DNA from 3 places in the Streptomyces sp. NPDC096105 genome. Region 3 is predicted to be linked to each of the others. Evidence: riboswitches for the same ligand, from Rfam matches in the RefSeq annotation. Region 3 holds a riboswitch; each other region holds the start of a gene.
The links. Region 3 has a riboswitch for cobalamin ahead of ACIQ8B_RS26785 (ABC transporter substrate-binding protein). Riboswitches for the same ligand answer to the same signal wherever they lie in the genome.
Positions count from the first base shown of each region.

Region 1: linked by a shared signal. The riboswitch ahead of ACIQ8B_RS06295 (ribonucleoside-diphosphate reductase subunit alpha) and the one ahead of ACIQ8B_RS26785 (ABC transporter substrate-binding protein) in region 3 are both predicted to bind cobalamin.
Region 2: linked by a shared signal. The riboswitch ahead of ACIQ8B_RS18915 (ABC transporter substrate-binding protein) and the one ahead of ACIQ8B_RS26785 (ABC transporter substrate-binding protein) in region 3 are both predicted to bind cobalamin.

Region 1 is NZ_JBIWGC010000003.1:170,932-175,135, forward strand. Features, by position in the region: gene mctP (monocarboxylate uptake permease MctP) at 1-589, shown strand, start outside; gene ACIQ8B_RS06290 (GNAT family N-acetyltransferase) at 669-1,172, shown strand; cobalamin riboswitch at 1,255-1,394, shown strand; gene ACIQ8B_RS06295 (ribonucleoside-diphosphate reductase subunit alpha) at 1,518-3,875, shown strand; gene ACIQ8B_RS06300 (ribonucleotide-diphosphate reductase subunit beta) at 3,932-4,204, shown strand, end outside.
Region 2 is NZ_JBIWGC010000011.1:6,593-10,796, reverse strand. Features, by position in the region: gene ACIQ8B_RS18925 (MFS transporter) at 1-1,252, shown strand, start outside; gene ACIQ8B_RS18920 (class I SAM-dependent methyltransferase) at 1,221-1,970, shown strand; cobalamin riboswitch at 2,058-2,179, shown strand; partial or broken gene ACIQ8B_RS18915 (ABC transporter substrate-binding protein) at 2,410-2,859, shown strand; gene ACIQ8B_RS18910 (DJ-1/PfpI family protein) at 2,931-3,665, opposite strand; gene ACIQ8B_RS18905 (DJ-1/PfpI family protein) at 3,662-4,204, opposite strand, start outside.
Region 3 is NZ_JBIWGC010000021.1:80,536-84,739, forward strand. Features, by position in the region: gene ACIQ8B_RS26775 (ABC transporter ATP-binding protein) at 1-113, opposite strand, end outside; gene ACIQ8B_RS26780 (FecCD family ABC transporter permease) at 110-1,225, opposite strand; gene ACIQ8B_RS26785 (ABC transporter substrate-binding protein) at 1,222-2,265, opposite strand; cobalamin riboswitch at 2,295-2,483, opposite strand; gene ACIQ8B_RS26790 (thiamine pyrophosphate-requiring protein) at 2,650-4,204, opposite strand, start outside.

The DNA of each region.
Region 1 (4,204 bases), on a different contig from region 3:
CATCGGCGCGCTGGTGCCGGCGGCGATCATGTCGATCGCGGCGGCGAACCTGTTCACCCGCAACATCTACAAGGACTTCATCAAGCCGGACGCGACGCCCAGGCAGGAGACCGCCGTCTCCAAGGTCGTGTCGCTGCTGGTGAAGGTGGGCGCGCTGGCCTTCGTGCTGACCATGGACAAGACGGTCGCCATCAACTTCCAGCTGCTGGGCGGGATCTGGATCCTGCAGACCTTCCCGGCGCTGGTGGGCGGCCTGTTCACCCGGTGGTTCCACCGCTGGGCGCTGATCGGCGGCTGGGCGGTCGGCATGATCTACGGCACGGTCGCCGCGTACGGGGTGGCGTCGCCGACGCAGAAGCACTTCGGCGGCTCCGCCAAGGAGATCCCGGGCATCGGGGAGATCGGCTACATCGGTCTCACCGCCTTCGTGATCAACGTGCTGGTCACGGTCGTCCTGACCTTCGTCATGCGGGCGGTCAAGGCGCCCGAGGGCGTCGACGAGACCCAGCCGCAGGACTACACGGCGGACGCCGGCGACCCGGGCGTGAAGGTGGAGCTCCCGCCGGCCACGGCGGGCAGCGCGCACTGACGCGGCAGGGCAGAGGGCAGCGGGCCGCCGGTGGAGAACCGGCGGCCCGCTGTCGTCCCCGTGCGGCAGACTCCCCCGCATGGACATCGTCACCCGGCCGGTGGCGCCCGGCGAGCACGCGGAACTCGGTGAGATCACCGCGCAGGCCCATCTCGGCGACGGCCTGCTGGACTTCGGGGAGAGCGACGCCTACCTCGGCGAGCTGCGGGACGTGGCGAAGCGCGCGGCGGCCGCCGAGGTGCTGGTCGCCGTGGAGCACGGCACGCTGCTGGGCGGGGTGACCTTCGTGCCGGGCCCCGGACCGATGGCCGACACCGCGGAGCCCGGCGAGGCGGAGATACGGATGCTGGCGGTGTCCCGCGCCCACCGCGGCCGGGGCGCCGGCGAGGCCCTGGTGCGGGCCTGCGTCGACCGGGCGCGGGCGCTCGGGTGCGCGCGGATGGTGCTGTCCACCCAGCACACCATGCACGCCGCGCACCGGGTGTACGAACGGCTGGGCTTCACGCGCGCCCCCCGGCGGGACTGGAACCCGCTGCCGGAGCTGGACGACATCATGCTGCTCGTCCACGAGCTGACGCTCTGACGGCTCCGCCCGGCCCTTCCGCCCGGCACCACCATAACCCCTGCGCGACACAACATATGGGTCCGCCGGCGACGCCCGGCACAAGATGTATGCTCATGCTCGCTGTCGCCGCAGGGGAATCCGGTGCGAATCCGGAACTGTCCCGCAACGGTGTACCCATGCCTGCCCACGGGCGCGCACGGGAGTCAAGTCCGAGGACCTGCCGACAGTGCGCCCGGCCCTTCCGGTCCGGGTGCCCTGACGTCCGGGCCTCGTGGAATGGGCCGGTGGACGCGACGCCGCGTGCGCTCGTGTGCTGCCCCCTGCTCCTTTCGAGGCCCCGTGCCGAGCGAGGGAGAGCCCCACGTGACCATCGCGCCAGCCGATCCGGCTTCAGCGACCGGCGTGACCGAGAAGAGCGACGGCCCCGGGGCCGCGCTGCTGCGGACCCTGACGGAGCTGACCGCCGACCTGCCCGACGCCGACCCCGGCCGGGTGGCCGCCGCCGCGCTGCGCGGCCGGTCCGCCGCCGCCGACGAGACGGAGCTGCGGGACCTGGCCACCGAGGCGGCGGCCGGACTGATCTCCGAGGACCCCGCCTACTCCCGGCTCGCCGCCCGGCTGCTGACCCTCGGCATCCGCGCCGAGGCCGCCTCGCAGGGCGTCACCTCGTTCACCGGGTCGGTGGCCGCCGGGCACCGGGAGGGCCTGATCAGCGACCGGACCGCCGCCTTCGTCCGGCTGCACGCGGCCCGTCTGGACGCGCTGATCGACGCCGGCGCCGACGACCGCTTCGGCTACTTCGGGCTGCGCACCCTGCACAGCCGCTACCTGCTGCGCCACCCGGTCACCCGCAAGGTCGTCGAGACGCCCCAGCACTTCCTGCTGCGGGTCGCCTGCGGTCTCGCCGAGGACGACGGCGTGCGGGCGCTGGAGGAGGTCGCCGCGCTGTACGGGCTGATGAGCCGGCTGGACTACCTGCCCTCCTCCCCCACGCTGTTCAACTCCGGCACCCGCCACCCGCAGATGTCGTCCTGCTACCTCCTCGACTCCCCCAAGGACGAGCTGGACTCCCTCTACGAGCGCTACCACCAGGTCGCCCGCCTCTCGAAGCACGCCGGCGGCATCGGCCTGTCCTTCTCCCGCGTCCGCGCCCGGGGTTCGCTGATCCGCGGCACCAACGGGCACTCCAACGGCATCGTGCCGTTCCTGAAGACGCTGGACGCCTCCGTCGCCGCCGTGAACCAGGGCGGCCGGCGCAAGGGCGCCGCCGCGGTCTACCTGGAGACCTGGCACGCGGACATCGAGGAGTTCCTGGAGCTGCGCGACAACACCGGTGAGGACGCCCGCCGTACGCACAACCTGAACCTGGCGCACTGGGTGCCGGACGAGTTCATGCGCCGGGTCGCCGACGACGCGGCGTGGTCGCTGTTCTCCCCGGCCGACGTGCCCGAGCTGGCCGACCTGTGGGGCGAGGAGTTCGACACGGCCTACCGCGCCGCCGAGGCCGAGGGCCTGGCCCGCAGGACGCTCCCGGCCCGCGAGCTGTACGGCCGGATGATGCGCACCCTCGCGCAGACCGGCAACGGCTGGATGACCTTCAAGGACACCGCCAACCGCACCGCCAACCAGACCGCCGAGCCGGGCCACGTCGTCCACTCCTCGAATCTGTGCACGGAGATCCTGGAGGTCACCGACGACGGGGAGACGGCGGTCTGCAACCTGGGCTCGGTCAACCTCGCGGCCTTCGCCGACGGGGACGGCATGGACTGGGAGCGCCTGGACGCCGCGGTCCGCACCGCCGTGACGTTCCTGGACCGGGTGGTCGACATCAACTTCTACCCGACCGAGCAGGCGTCCCGGTCCAACAGCCGCTGGCGCCCGGTGGGTCTGGGCGTGATGGGGCTGCAGGACGTGTTCTTCCGGCTGCGGATGCCCTTCGACTCCCCCGAGGCGAAGGCGCTCTCCACGAGGATCGCCGAGCGGATCATGCTCGCCGCGTACGAGACGTCCGCCGAGCTGGCCGAGCGGCACGGCCCGCTGCCCGCCTGGGAGAAGACCCGTACCGCCCGGGGCGTGCTGCACCCCGACCACTACGACGTCGCCCTGGCCTGGCCGGAGCGCTGGGAGGCGCTGCGGAGCCGGATCGCCACGACGGGCATGCGCAACGCGCTGCTGCTGGCGATCGCGCCCACCGCGACCATCGCGTCCATCGCCGGCGTGTACGAGTGCATCGAGCCGCAGGTGTCCAACCTGTTCAAGCGCGAGACGCTGTCCGGGGAGTTCCTCCAGGTCAACTCGTACCTGGTGGAGGACCTCAAGCGGCTCGGCGTGTGGGACGCGCGCACCCGGGAGGCGCTGCGCGAGGCGAACGGCTCGGTGCAGGACTTCGGGTGGATCCCCGAGGACGTGCGGCGGCTGTACCGCACGGCGTGGGAGATCCCGCAGCGCGGCCTGATCGACATGGCCGCCGCCCGCACCCCGTTCCTCGACCAGGCGCAGTCGCTCAACCTGTTCCTGGAGACGCCGACCATCGGGAAGCTCTCCTCGATGTACGCCTACGCCTGGAAGCAGGGGCTGAAGACCACCTACTACCTGCGCTCCCGCCCGGCGACCCGGATCGCCCGCGCGGCCCGCGCCGCCGTCCCCGTCCAGCAGCCGGCCGGCCCCGAGGCCGTCGCCTGCTCCCTCGAGAACCCCGAATCCTGCGAGGCCTGCCAGTGACCACCAGCGCGACCAAGAACCTGCTCGACCCCGGCTTCGAGCTGACCCTGCGCCCCATGCGCTACCCCGACTTCTACGAGCGCTACCGGGACGCGATCAAGAACACCTGGCACGTCGAGGAGGTGGACCTGCACTCGGACGTCGCCGACCTGGCGAAGCTGACACCGGAGGAGCAGCACCTGATCGGCCGGCTCGTGGCGTTCTTCGCGACCGGCGACTCGATCGTGGCGAACAACCTGGTGCTGACGCTGTACAAGCACATCAACTCGCCCGAGGCGCGGCTGTACCTGTCGCGGCAGCTGTTCGAGGAGGCCGTGCACGTCCAGTTC
Region 2 (4,204 bases), on a different contig from region 3:
CCGGGGACCGGGGCTGCGGGCCTCGCTGTTCCCGCTCACCGGCCCGCTGCGGTTCCTCCTGCTCAGCTCGTTCCTCATTCCGCTCGGCAGCTTCATGGTCCTGCCGTTCATGTCGGTGTTCCTGCACGAACGGCTCGGGATGGGGCTCGGCACGGTCGGTGTCGTCCTGGCCGTGGCGTCGCTCGTGCAGTTCTCCGGCGGCATCGTCGGCGGGGCCCTCGCGGACCGGATCGGGCTGCGCCGCACGATGCTGTGGGCACTCGTCGTACGCACCGCCGGTTTCGCCGGGCTCCTGCTGACCCTGCGCTGGCCACCCCTCGCGATCTGGGCGCTGGTCCTGACGTGCTGCGGTGCCGCGCTCTACCTGCCCGCGAACAAGGCGTACCTGGTGCACGGCGTCGACGACGAGCGCCGCCCGGCGTTCCTGTCGGCGGGCAACGCGGCACTCAACGCGGGCATGGCCGTAGGCCCGTTGATTGCCGGGCCGTTCGTCCTGTCCTCGCCCGGCTGGCTGTTCGCGGCCGTCACGGCGCTGTTCCTCGCGGTCACGGCGGGACACGCGCGGCTGCCCGGGACCGACGGCTCGCACCCCCTCGAATCGGAGGACACGGCCCGCCCAGGTCTCCTGGCCGGCGTGGCACTCCTGCCCTTCGCCGCCAACGCGCTCGCCTTCTACCTCTACTTCCACTTCCAGCACTTCCTGGCGGTGTACGCCGTCGAGCGCGCCTCCAGCGCGTTCTACAGCGTGGTGCTGCTGCTCTGCTTCACGCTGGTCATCGTCGTACAGCCACTCGCCTCCGGCCTGATCAGGCGCATGCCGTACGCCCTCGCCCTCGCGGTCGGCTTCACGGGCCTGGCGGCGGGCCTGGCCGTGCTGGCGGCCGGTACCCGGACGGCACTGCTGGCGGGCGGGGCGCTGATCACCCTGGGCGACATCGTGCTGTTCCTCAAGAACGACCTGGAGGCACTGCGCCGCAGTCCTCGCTCCGACGCCGTGGTCTTCGGCCAGCAGCGGCTGGCCGCGGGCCTGGGCGCCTGCGCGAGCGGCGTGCTGGGCGGGCAGTTGTACGGCCTCGGCGAACGGGCCGGAAACACCGGCTGGTTCTGGCTGCTGGCAGCCGCCCAGTGTCTGCTGCTTCCCCTTCTTCTGCTCACGCTGCGTCGTCGCACGGCGCGGCGCCCTGTCCCCGACAGCGACCATGAAGGAGCACTGACGCGCGATGACACGGACGGGCGGATTCCAGGACGATGACTTCTGGACCGAGTTCCATGACTTCCTCTTCCCCGAGCAGCGCTACGAGCAGGCCGAGGAACTGCTCGGCACCTCCCCTCTGCTGGCCTTTCCGCAGGGGTCGCGTGTGCTGGACCTGTGCTGCGGGCCGGGGGTGTTCACCGTGCCGCTCGCCCGCCGCGGTCACCGTGTGACCGGAGTGGACCTGAGCCCGGCCATGCTGGACCGGGCACGCAAGCGGTCGGCCGACGCCAGTGCCGAGGTGACGTACGTGCGGGCCGACGCCCGCGAGTACGAGGCACCGGGCGGCTTCGACGTCGTCCTCAACATGTTCACCTCCTTCGGGTACTTCGAGGATCCCGCGGACAACGCACGCGTGCTGCGCACCATGTACACCTGCCTGGCTCCCGGCGGCACGCTCGTCCTGGACCTCGCCGGGAAGGAGCTGCTGGCCCGCAGGGTCACCCCGCCCAAGGTGGTGCGACGGGGCGACGACGTGATGGTGCAGACCGACACCGTGCTGGACGAGTGGGCGCGACTGCGCAGCGAGTGGGTGCTGGTCCGGGGTGAGCGGGTGACACGGGCCACCTTGACGTGGTTCGTGTACAGCGCGGTGGAGTTGCGGCGGATGGCCGAGGAGGCGGGGTTCGGCCGCGTGGAGGTCTTCGGCGGGTTCGACGGGCGCCCCTACGACGAGAGTGCCGAGCGGCTCGTCCTCCGGGCGGTCCGCGAAGCGTGAGGAAGGCGGGGCGTGCGGCCGGGTCCGCACGCTCTTCTGCCGTCGGCCCGGGGGTGTGGGATCACCTGGTCATCGCCGCGACGGGAGACAGGAAGCCGGTGCGAATCCGGCACGGTCCCGCCACTGTGACCGGGGAGCGCCCCTCCGGCATGCCCCTGCGCACCGCGCGGGAAGGCGGAGGGAACGTCGGTCCGGGAGTCAGGACACTGGTCCGTCGCGGGCCCGATCCGAGGAGCGCGGACTCCAGGAGGCTTCACGTGTCCCCTTTGTTCACCCCTGCCCGCACGCGCGGGTTCCTTCGTGCCACGGCCGCTGCCACGGCCCTTTCGTCCATGTTGCCGGCCGTCGGCTGCGGTTCGTCCGACGAGGGCGGCGGGGACGCGAAGGCCACCGCGGCCGTGCCCACGGGCTTCCCGGTCATCATCGACAACTGCGGCGTCAAGCCGACCAGCTGGTCGCGGACCTCGAAGGCCGCGTCGGCAAGGCCACCGGCAGGGCCGAGGGCGCGCCCGAGGTGCCCGTCTTCGTCTACGACAGCGGCGACAAGAGCGCCTTCACCGCGGGCGGCAAGAGCCTGGGCACCGAACTGATCCGGCTGGCCGGCGGCGAGAACGTCTTCGCCGACCTCGACGACGTCTTCGGCGACGTCTCCTGGGAGCAGGTCGTCGAGCGCAAGCCGGAGGTCATCGCCGTCTACGACTACGCCGGCGCCGGCAGCGTCGAGCAGAAGAAGAAGTTCCTGCTCCCCCAGCCCGCGCTCGCCGACGTACCCGCCATCAGGAACAAGCGGTTCGTCGTCCTCCCCCTGACCGCCGCCCTGGTCGGCATCCGCTCGGCCTGCGCGGTCGAGGACCTGGCCCGCGGGCTGCGCCCCGAGAGCTTCCGGTGACCCCGGCCGCCACCGGCAGCGGACGTCGCCCAGGGTGACGGACAGGCCGGAACGGTGCCGCCGAAACCCCCTCACCGTCGGCTCCGCTCCGTCCACACCGTGCCGCGTGCCTCGTACTCGAGCATCTCCTCCAGACCGACCGCGGCGTCCGCGCCGAGTTCCCGGCGCACCAGCCACAGGGCGAGGTCCAGCCCGGAGGTGACCCCGCCGGCGGTGACCAGGTCGCCGTCGTCGACCACGCGGGCGTTCTTCAGCACGCCGCCCTGCCGCTCCAGGTCGGCCCGCGCCCGGTGATGCGTGGTGCACGGGCGCCCCGCGGTCAGCCCGGCGGCGGCGAGCAGCATCACGCCGGTGCACAGCGCGCTGACGGTCAGGCCCGGGCGGGTCGCGGCGGCCAGGGCCCGTGGCAGTGAGCCTCGCCGGATCTCGGCCCACACGCCGGGATCCTCGCGGCGTGCGTAGCCGCCGCCGGGAACCACCAGGACGTCCGCCTGCTCAGGGGCCCACCCGTGGTCGACACGTAGTCGGGTGCCGTAGGACGCCTTGACGGTACGCGGACCGTCGAGCGTCACGTAGCGGGTCTCCACTTCCCGGTCGGTGAAGTAGCCGGAGGCGGAGAACACCTCGTACGGGGCGGAGAAGTCGAGTTCCTCCACGCCGTCGAACATGACCACGTGGACGCGCAGGGGCCGGTCACGTCCGGGGGCCTCGGACTCGGCGGCGTCGGCCCGGGGCACGGCGCCCCCGGCCATCAGTGTCGCGGTCCCGAGAGCGGTGGTGGCGTGCAGGAGGGTCCGGCGGTTCATGTCGGTCGGTACTCCGTTTCTCGGTCGGCCGGGGACAGGGGGACGGGTTCGTCCGCCAGGCAGGGAGGAGCCGAGTCGTACTGGAGGGCACGGCGCACGGCGCGGGCGTGCTCGCGTCCGTGCAGGTGGCCGACGAGCCACAGGGTGCTGTCGATGCCGGCGGAGACGCCCTGGCTGGTGAGGAGATTGCCGTCGACGACATAGCGGGCGTCGCGTACGACGGTGACGTCACCGCGCTCCTCGAGCGCGTCCTCGTACTGCCAGTGGGTGGCGACCCGGCGGGACCGGGCCGGGCCGGCGGCGTGCAGCAGGAAGGTCCCGGTGCAGACGCCGAGCACCCAGGCGGCGCGCGCGGCGGTGTCGGTGAGCCAGCCGGTGATCCGCTCGTTGCGGGTCTCGGCCTCCCGGGCGCCGTGACCGCCCGGTACGAGGACGACGTCCAGCGGCGGGTGGTCATCGAGTCCGTGGTCCGGCAGCACCCGCATGCCCTGGGAGCACCGGACGGGCGCGGAACGCTCGGCGACGAGCAGGACGTCGTC
Region 3 (4,204 bases):
CCGACCAGGCCGATGACCTCGCCGGGGCGGGCCGTCAGGGAGACCTCCTCGACCAGCCGGTGCGCGCCGGCGGTGAGGGTGACCGTGTCGATGACGAGTTCGGTGCCGGTCATACCGCTCCCCGGTCGGTGCTCCGGCGGGCAGTGCGGCGCATCAGCCACAGGAAGAAGGGGCCGCCGCACAGGGCGGTCAGCACGCCGACGGGGATCTCCATGGGCGCCACGACGACGCGGGCGGCGATGTCCGCCCAGACGAGGAAGACCGCGCCGCCGAGGGCCGCCGTCGGCAGGACGCGCCGGTGGTCGCCGCCGACGGCGATGCGGACGATGTGCGGCACCATCAGGCCGACGAATCCGATCGGGCCGCACGCCGCCACCAGGATGCCGGTGACGAGGGAGAGCACGACGAACATGCGGGCGCGGAAGCGGGCCACGTCCAGGCCCATCGTGGTCGCGGCCTCCTCACCGGCGAGCAGGAGGTTGAGGTTGCGGGCCTGCACCATGAGGACGGCGACCCCCAGGAGCAGGGCCGCGCCGGGCAGCCGGACCGTGTCCCAGGTGACCCCGCCGAGGCCGCCCAGGGTCCAGGCGAGGACCGCGCGGGCCTCGTTGCCCCGGTCGGTGGCGAGCAGCAGCAGGTCCAGCACGGCGGTGAGCATCGCGGCGACGGCCACACCGGACAGCACCAGCCGTGCCGACGTGATGCGGCCGCCGGTGCGGGCGGTGGCGTAGACGAGCACCAGGGCGCCCAGCGCGCCCGCGAACGCGGCGACCGACAGCGACGCCGGCCCGAACAGGGTCACCCCGAACACGATCACCGACACGGCGCCCAGGGACGCCCCCGAGGAGACGCCGAGCAGGTAGGGCTCGGCGAGCGGGTTGCGGATCAGGGCCTGCAGGGCGGTGCCCACAACCGCGAGGCCCGCCCCGGCCACGGCCCCGAGGAGCACGCGCGGCGCGCGCACGTCCAGCACGATGGTCTCCCGCGCCCGCGACCAGTCCGGTTCCGTCCAGCCGGCGCCCAGCGCGTGCGTCACGATGCCCCACACCTGGCCGGGCGGCACCCGCACCGACCCGATGGCCAGACCGGCGGTGGCGGAGACCGCCAGGGTGACGGCCAGGACGACGAGGGTGACGGTGAGACCGGCCAGGCCGGCCCGCCCGTCGTCCTCGTGCCGTCGCCGTGCGGCCCGCTCGGTGCCGGTCCCCACGGCCGGGGCCGTCACGCGAAGCTCTCGGGGTGGAGGCCGCGGGCCAGGTCCTCCACCGCGTAGGCGGAGCGGACGCCCACCAGGGTGGCGGTCAGCGGCAGGACGACGAACCGCTTGTTCCTGATGGCGGGCACGTCCTCGAGAGCGGGCTGGGAGAGCAGGAACTTCTTCTTCCGTCCCACGCTGCCGGCGCCGGCGTAGTCGTAGATCGCGATGACCTCGGGCCTGCGGTCGACGACCTGTTCCCAGGAGACGTCGCCGAAGACGTCGTCGAGGTCGGCGAAGACGTTCTCGCCGCCGGCCAGCCGGATCAGTTCGGTGCCCAGGCTCTTGCCGCCCGCGGTGAAGGCGGTCCGGTCGCCGCTGTCGTAGACGAAGACGGGCACCTTCGGCGCGTCCGCGACCTTGCCGGCGGCCTTCTCGACACGGTCCGCGAGGCCGGCGACCAGCGTGTCGGCCCGCTCCGGGACGCCGAAGATCCGGCCGACGGTGCGGATCTCGTCGTAGGTGTCCCGCATCGTGACCCGTTTCCTGCCGCAGTACTCGCGGTTGAGGTGGGTGTCGATGCCGGCGTCGGCGAACGCCGTGCGGGAACGGCCCTCGTTCTCGGCGAAGGCGCTGCCGTAACCGCCGTAGACGAGGTCCGGGTCGGCCTCCAGGACCGTCTCGAACGACGGTTCCTTCCTGGCCAGTTCGGGGATCGACGCGTAGTCCTTCCTCAGCTCGGGCAGGACCGGGGAGTCGGGGAAGGCGGTGCCGACCATGTGGTCCTTCAGACCGAGGGCGAGCATCAGTTCCGCCGGGTGCTGGTGGATGGTGACGACGCGCGCGGGCGGCTTCTCGTACGTGGTCCGCACGCCGCAGTTGTCGACGGTGACGGGGAAGCCTGCGGCCGGTGCGGCCGGCGCCTTCGCGTCCTGGGCGGTGTCCCGCGACGATCCGCAGCCGGCGGTCAGCAGGGCGGCCGCGAGGGCGAGGGCGGCGGCGGCCGCCCGCACGGCGAGCCGCCCGCGGGCAGGGGTGGACAGGGCGGGACGGGACGTGCCGTCGTACACGTGAAGCCTCCTGGGGAGTCCGCGCTCCTCGGAACGGGCCCGCGACAGGCCAGTGTCCTGACTCCCGGATCGACGCTTCCCCCTGGCCTTCCCGCGCGGCGCGCAGTGGCACGTGGAAGGGGGTGCACTTCCCGGTCACAGTGGCGGGACCGTGCCGGACTCGCACCGGCTTCCTGTCTCCCGTCGCGGTGTTGATGACCCGTCGATCCTACGAGTCGGCCCCCGCGGGGCGAAAGGGCGGGGCGGGTGTCCGCACCCGCCCCGGAGCGGCGGCGCCTCGCACCGCCCGCCGGCGACCCGCGCCCGGCCGGGCGCGGAGCGCTCCCGGGGACGCCGGACGGAAGAGGTGGAGGGCGCGCGGTCCCGGGAGGCACGGTACCGGGCTCAGGCGCTGTCGTCCGGGCCCGCGCCCGGCCGGCCGGCGCGGTGCCGGGTGCCGGGGAGCATCTCCTGGACCTTCGCCTTCAGGCCCTGCCGCACCATCGAGCCGCGGTCGCTGTCGCCCTTGAGGATCGCGGCGGCCGCCGCCTCGATTTGGTCCAGGGACGCGTGCGGCGGGATCGGCGGCACCGCCGGGTCGGTGCGGAAGTCGATGACGAACGGCCGGTCCGCGGCGAGCGCCCGGTCCCACGCGGCCTCGACCTGCTTCGGCTTCTCCACCCGGACCCCGTCCAGGCCCATGCGCCGGGCGATGTCCGCGTACGGCAGGTCCGGGATGGCTTGCGACTCCTCGAACTGCGGCGCGCCGGACATGGCCCGCATCTCCCAGGTGACCTGGTTGAGGTCGCCGTTGTTCAGCACGGCGACGATCAGCCGGGGGTCGGACCACTCGCGGTAGTACTTCGCCGCCGTGACCATCTCCATCATGCCGTTCATCTGCATGGCCCCGTCCCCGACCAGGGCGATGGCCGGCCGGTCGGGGTGGGCGAACTTCGCGCCGATGCAGTACGGCACACCGGGGCCCATCGTCGCCAGCGTCCCGGACAGTGAGCCGCGCATCCGGCCGCGCAGCCGCAGGTGCCGGGCGTACCAGTTGGCGGCCGAGCCGGAGTCGGCGGCGAGGACCACGTCGTCGGGCAGCCTGCCGTCCAGGGCGTGCACCACGTACTCCGGGTTCACCGGGTCCGCGCTCACGGCGGCGCGCCGCTGCATCACCTCCCACCAACGGGTGACGTTCTTCTCGACCTGCTCCCGCCAGGTCCGGTCCTCCTTGCGGTGCAGGCGCGGCAGCAGCCGCCGCAGGGTCTCGCGGGCGTCGCCGACCAGGTTCACCTCGTTCGGGTAGCGCAGGCCGATCATGTGCGGGTCGATGTCGATCTGCACGGCCCGCGCCTGGTCCAGCTCCGGCAGGAACTGCGTGTACGGGAAGCTGGACCCGATCATCAGCAGCGTGTCGCAGTCCCGCATCAGCTCGTACGAGGGGCGGGTGCCCAGCAGCCCGATGGAGCCGGTGACGTACGGCAGGTCGTCGGGCAGGGCGTCCTTGCCGAGCAGCGCCTTCGCCACCCCGGCGCCCAGCACGTCCGCGAGCCGCTCGACCTCCTCGCGGGCGCCGCGCGCGCCCTGCCCGATCAGCACGGCGACCTTCTCGCCCGCGTTCAGCACGTCGGCGGCCCGCTGGAGGTCCTCGTCGGCGGGGACCGGCGCGTACCGGCCCAGGCCGAGGCTGGAGGGCACCATCTTGAAGGCGTGCGTGGGCGGGCTGTAGTCCATCTCCTGCACGTCGCCCGGCAGGATGACCGCGGTGACCGTGCGCCGGGCGTACGCGGTGCGGAAGGCGCGGTCGATCAGGTTCGGCAGCTGCTCGGGGACCGTCGCCGTCTCGCAGAAGTCGGACGCGACGTCCTTGAAGAGCGCGGCGAGGTCCACCTCCTGCTGGTAGGAGCCGCCCATGGCGCTGCGGTTCGTCTGCCCGACCAGCGCCACGACCGGGACGTGG